Regions from separate parts of the Lactococcus sp. S64 genome, predicted to be linked through region 2. Evidence: riboswitches for the same ligand, from Rfam matches in the RefSeq annotation. Region 2 holds a riboswitch; the other holds the start of a gene.

Region 1 (3,164 bases), on a different contig from region 2:
TTTTAGCTGGTGAAAATGCAAATGTTTCTGCAGCAATTCGTGAACATTATATGCCAACTTTAGCCGAGGGAGAATTGCCTGAAACAAAAGTCGGTTCTGTGCTTGCAGCAGCTGACAAAATTGATTCAGTCCTCTCTTTCTTTAATGTTGGTTTAATTCCTTCTGGTTCAAATGACCCTTATGCTCTACGTCGAGCAGTACAAGGCTTGATTCGTATTATTGAAAAAATGAATTGGCATTTCGATTTATCTTTATTTGTCGACCAATTTGAAGGTGAAAATCATCTTGAAATTTTGGATTTTGTCAAAGCACGTATTCAAAAACTCTTGCTTGAAAAACTCGATCGTCATGATATTGTTGAAGCGGCAATTAATAGTTCAAGCTTTGATATTACAAACATGATGGAATCAGCTTTTGTCATTGATGGGCACAAACTTCACGAACCTTTTAAACCAGCAATTGAAAATGTTTCGCGTTCAATTAATTTGGTTAAAAAAGCAAAAGATATTAAAGAAATAAATCCAACACTTTTTGAAGAAGATGCAGAAGAAGCTCTTTATAACGTTGTTATTTCTCTTCAAAATCAATGGACTTATATGCCTGGTGAAGAAAAATTCAGAGCAATTGTTCATTCACTTGCACCTGCAATTGAAACTTTCTTTGAAAGTGTAATGGTAATGGCTGAAGATTTATCAGTTCGTGATAATCGTATTGCGTTGTTGTCAGAAGTTGTTGCATTAACAAGTGTTATGGCTGATTTTTCTTTGATTAATACAAAATAAAATTGATAGATTTACTGACAGAAAGTTTATTTATGACTCTAAAAAGCTGTCAGTAAAATTTGAGTTCTGTCAGTAATTTTAACAATATTCATGAAGAAAGGAACTAAGAAATGGCAATTACAAATGAACAAGTAGAACGTATTAATGAATTAGCGCGTAAGAAGAAAGCAGAAGGATTATCAGAAGCTGAGCTTGAAGAACAAGCCTTTTTACGTCGTGCTTACCTCGATAGTGTTAAAGCAAATTTCCGCTCACAAGTTGAAACCATCAAAGTTATTGATGAAAAAACAGGAGAAGATGTTACTCCGGATAAACTTAAAGAAATTCAACGTAAGAATGGGATGCGCGACTGAGCTTTTTCTTGCAAATATTTCATAAAATGTTAAAATAAATATTAATAAATGATGGGTATGGTGCACACCCGAAACCGCTTTAAGAATAAAATCTTAAAACTAATGGCGCCTACAAACAAAAGGCTATCTCCAAGTAGTCTTGTTTGTAGCGCCTTTTGTTTTGTAAAATATTATAAAGTGAGTTAAACTCACAAACAAGGAGTTTCAAAAATGAATTTTTTTAAAGTAGGAATTTCAAGAAGCGCAATTTTATATGTCTTCTTAGCTGTAATTATTGGGGGATTAATTGGTATTATTGATGCTATATTTGGTCGAGGGCTTATCTATATTACTGAATTTAGAGATAGTCATGCCCTATATTTAATTCCATTTTTAACCTTAGCTGGTCTCTTAATCGTTTATATTTATAAGAATTTTGGTAAAGACAGCCAAAAAGGAATGGGCCTAATTTTTGAAGCGGGGAATCATGGGCGAGAAGATATTCCAAAACGTCTTGTTCCGCTGATTGTTTTCTCGACTTGGCTTTCTCATTTGTTTGGTGCCAGTGTTGGTCGTGAAGGAGTTGCAGTTCAAATCGGTGGTGTGATTGGACATGCGATTGGTAAAAAACTCTCAGCAAAAGAAGCTAAAAAAATACTTTTGATTACTGGTATGGCTGCTGGTTTTGCAGGGCTCTTTCAAACGCCAATCGCGGCAACTTTCTTTGCTATTGAAATTTTAATGTTGGGTAAAATTGAGTATAGAGCTTTAATCCCAGCTTTGGTTGGTTCATATGTTGCAAGTTGGACTTCAAGCAGTTTGGGATTAGAAAAATTTTCTTTCGCAATCAATACTAACATTCATATTGACCCTTTGGTTCTTTTAAAATTGGCTGTCATTGCCGTTTGTTTTGGACTTGTAGGAAGATTTTTTGCGGAATCTTTAGCTTTTATGAAAGCAACCGTCGCTAAAAGAATTGTTAATCCTTATTATAGAATTATTTTGATGGGAATTGTCATCTCAATTGGTTTACTTGTTATTCATTTGGACCGTTATGCTGGTCTTGGGACAAATTTGATTTCTTTAAGTTTTAATGGTGGACATATCAATGGATATGATTGGATATTAAAATTAATCTTTACGGTTTTATCAATTTCTGCTGGCTTCCAAGGTGGGGAAGTCACACCACTCTTTGCTATTGGTTCAACATTGGGTGCAGCTTTGGCTATGCTCTTTGGTTTACCTGTCGAATTTGTGGCTGCTGCGGGTTATGTTTCAATTTTTTCAGCCGCAACAAACTCTTATTTTGGCCCAATTTTTATTGCTGCGGAGGTCTTTGGTTTTGGTTCGGTTCAATATATCCTACCAATTATGACAATTGCCTACGTTTTGAATGGAAATTCATCCATTTATGCGCAAGAAGTTCTAAATTTGGAAGTTTAAACAAAAAGACGACCTATCTGGGTCATCTTTTTTTATATAATTTTTCGATTTTAATGTAATCAATAACATTTTGAGGTAAGAAGTAAGTGGGTTCAATATTTTTGGCAAACATTTCCCTTAGCATTGTACTAGAAATTGGTAACAAGGGAGCATCAAGCCAAGTAACAGGATAAGGACTTTTGGAGATTGTATCCGTTCTTCTTAAGGCAATGAATGTCACAAGTTTTAGGAGTTCATCAATTTTGTACCATTTGGGAAGATATTCCACCATGTCGCTACCAATAATGAAATAATAATCGGTATCAGGATTAGCTTCAGTCAGGAGTTTGAGCGTGTCATAACTGTAAGATTTTCCACCACGTTCAATTTCAATCAACTCAAGACCGAGTCTAGGATTTTCTTTGATTGCTAACTCAAGCATTTTAACTCGATGTTTTGCAGAAATGGTTTCTTTTTCATCGACATGAGGTGGAATATTTTCAGGCATTAGTAATACTTTATCCAAATTCATTTGTTGGGCAACTTGGTCAGCCATCATTAAATGAGCATGATGAATTGGATTAAAATTTCCTCCTAATAGACCTACTTTTTTTCTGTTCCCTTTATC
Region 2 (3,164 bases):
AATTCACATTCTTAAAAATAAAAAACATTAATTATAAAAATTAATGTTTTTTATTTTTATCTATCCTGGAAAACTAGCAAGAGCTACATCTTTTCCTAATTCTTCTTCAATTCGCAAGAATTGATTATATTTTTCAACCCGTTCACTTCGAGCCATTGAACCTGTTTTTATTTGGCCAGCATGCATGGCTACCGCAAAATCGGCAATGTAGCTATCAACTGTTTCACCTGAACGATGAGAAATCATTGTCTTATAGCCTGCTTTTCTCGCTAAACTAATGGCTTCAATCGCTTCAGTTACTGTTCCGATTTGATTAAGTTTAATCAAAATAGCATTTGCTACACCTTTTTTAATTCCTTCTTTGAAAATTTCAGGATTTGTCACAAAAATATCATCACCTACTAATTGAATTTTTTGACCTTGAGCTTTCGTTTGAGCTGCAAAGCCCTCCCAGTCATGTTCAGAAAATCCATCTTCAATGGAAATAAGTGCTGGATATTTTTCAACTAAATTTTCATAGTAAGTCAATAGTTCTTTAGAAGTCAATTTTTGCCCTTCAAAACGATAAACTTTTTCTTTATCATCATAAAATTCACTTGAAGCTGGGTCAATGGCAATCGCAATTTCTTCACCAGGAACATATCCTGCACTTTCAATTGCTTGATAAAGTGTAGCAATTGCATTTTCAGTAGAACCAAGTTTAGGGGCAAAGCCACCTTCATCACCTACGGCTGTTTCTAGCCCTTTGTCAGCTAAAATTTTCTTCAGAGTATGGTAGATATTTGCAATTTTTTCTAAACCATCGCGAAAGCTTTCCCGTTTGACTGGTGTAATCAAAAATTCTTGAACGTCAATTCCTGAATCGGCATGTACTCCACCATTAATGACATTGAAAAATGGTTGTGGAAGTTCCAAATCAACTCCACCAAGATAGCGATAGAGTGGAATTTTTTCACTATTCGCTGCCGCACGAGAAATGGCCATAGAAACCCCTAAAATTGCATTAGCCCCTAAACGAGATTTATTTTTTGTCCCGTCAAGCTCAATCATCAAATGATCTAATTTTGCTTGATTAAATGGTGATTGTCCTTTCAAGGCTTCATAAATTTCGCCATTGACATTTGCGACGGCTTTAGAAACGCCTTTCCCTTGAAGGCGGTCTCCACCATCTCTTAATTCAACTGCTTCACGGTCTCCAGTTGATGCTCCTGAGGGTACTGCTGCGCGTCCTAATGTTCCATCTGTTAATCTAACATCTACCTCAACGGTTGGATTTCCTCTAGAATCAAAAATTTCTCTTGCGTGGATGTTTTCGATTGTGACTGTCATAATAAATCTCCTTTTCTTTGCCTTTAATGCCTTGTAAGTCAAAGAAAAAATGGCAGACTACAAGGCAAAAAAAAGACTTTGCTTTGTAGGCGCCATTAGATTCAAGCTATTCTTGAAACGGTTTCGGGTGTGCACCATACCCATCTACTATTAATTTACCACTTTATTTTTATGAGGTCAAATTTTTGAAACTTATATTTTAAAAAATACATTTATCATTAAGCAAAATTGTGTTATAATCACTATAATTCGCTCCTGTCAGTAAAGACAGAGCCATCAGTAAGGAATGACATGAAAACACTACTTGTTCTATGTGAAGTTAAATATTGGCATGATTTTAGAGAGGGCTTGGCAAAAGTTGGCGTTTCTTTTCTTGGTTTTGATAAGAAAAAACCTAATCGATTTGAGATTGACCAACTTGTTGCCAAAGCTGATTTCGTCGTTATGAGAAACCGCAATGTGGCTCATCATTCAGTTCAATTTGCTAAAGAAGCTTGTAAAGCAACCGATACACCCTTTTGGATTAGTAGTAATTTCGGTTTAGAAACCATTATCAAGCAACTTTCTCAAACTTTTCCAGATGAATCTTTTGAAAGCACCGACCAAAATAAGAAAAGCAAAAGAAAAATTGAAAATAGAGTTATACAAAAGCAAAATTCTTTAGCCGAAAGTGCCCAAAGCAAAGAAAGTCAAAATTATTTAAAAGGAAAAAAGAAACATCTCCCTCTAAAATCGGCGCTAAAAGATTTCAAAATTACTGACGACGAACCAGATTTTACAAAATTATTTAAAAAATAAGCGCTGACGCATTTGTCAGTGCTTATTTTTAGTGACAGAATTTCTGTCAGAAGATAGCCGTTGGCACTTTAGCGCTTACGGATATACTCAAATGTCCATCAGTAACTTTTAAATTAATTTTTCTTTATGAATTTGTTCAAAAGTTTTTTCACCATCATTGAGTTTTTCCCAAATGACAACTTGTCCTTGTTTTCGAGATTTTGGTACATCGATAATCCGCTGATTTGATGACCCACGGAATTGGAGCATTAAGTTTTTCTTTGATAATTCAAAACGACCGTCAACTAAAATATCTAACAAATCAAGCATTTCTAATTTGTCATCTGTTTCAAGCAACATCTCTTCCCATGTATAACCTGTCCATGACCAAATATCTTTATCCGGTAACTCACGACGAATCCGTTTGAGCAAAGGAATCAAAAATGTCGTATTCAAGAAAGGTTCCCCACCAAGAAGCGTCAGTCCTTGGACATAAGGCTGAGCAAGGTCAGCCATAATTTTATCTTCAAGCTCTTTGGTATAGGGCGTTCCATAACGAAATGACCAAGTGGCTTGATTATAGCAGCCCTCGCAATGAAACATACAGCCACTCACATAAAGTGAGCAGCGCACCCCTTCACCATCAACGAAATTGAAGGGCTTATAATCTGCAATATAATTTTGTGAGAGTTCATCAGCTCTCCATTCTCCTGGTTTTGGATTGTTCATACTTATTTCTCCGCAAAATATTTTGATTTCGCTTCGTCAACTTCGACTGAATCAATCAAATTTCCATCGTTCAAGGCTCCGACAGAACCATTCATATGTTTTACACGTGATGAAATTTCTTTGTGACGACCATGAACCATTGGACGTGCTTGCGGATTTCCAAGATATCCACAAGTTCTTTTGACAACGTCACAGGTTTTAGGATCATCATTGCCACATTGTGGACATTTAAATCCACGTTCCGTTGCCGCAAAATCTCCTTCAAAGCCACAAGCATAGCAGTGGTCAATTGGTGCATTTGTTCCAAGATATCCAATACGATCGTAGGC

The links. Region 2 has a riboswitch for fluoride ahead of eno (phosphopyruvate hydratase). Riboswitches for the same ligand answer to the same signal wherever they lie in the genome.
Region 1: linked by a shared signal. The riboswitch ahead of IAE51_RS00705 (voltage-gated chloride channel family protein) and the one ahead of eno (phosphopyruvate hydratase) in region 2 are both predicted to bind fluoride.

What each region holds. Positions count from the first base shown of each region.
Region 1 is NZ_JACVUQ010000001.1:142,054-145,217, forward strand. It holds gene glyS (glycine--tRNA ligase subunit beta) at 1-782, shown strand, start outside; gene IAE51_RS00700 (DUF896 domain-containing protein) at 893-1,135, shown strand; fluoride riboswitch at 1,180-1,254, shown strand; gene IAE51_RS00705 (voltage-gated chloride channel family protein) at 1,346-2,557, shown strand; gene IAE51_RS00710 (nicotinate-nucleotide adenylyltransferase) at 2,580-3,164, opposite strand, start outside.
Region 2 is NZ_JACVUQ010000004.1:216,976-220,139, forward strand. It holds gene eno (phosphopyruvate hydratase) at 61-1,329, opposite strand; fluoride riboswitch at 1,409-1,480, opposite strand; gene IAE51_RS06425 (DUF2325 domain-containing protein) at 1,621-2,127, shown strand; gene nrdG (anaerobic ribonucleoside-triphosphate reductase activating protein) at 2,236-2,841, opposite strand; gene nrdD (anaerobic ribonucleoside-triphosphate reductase) at 2,838-3,164, opposite strand, start outside.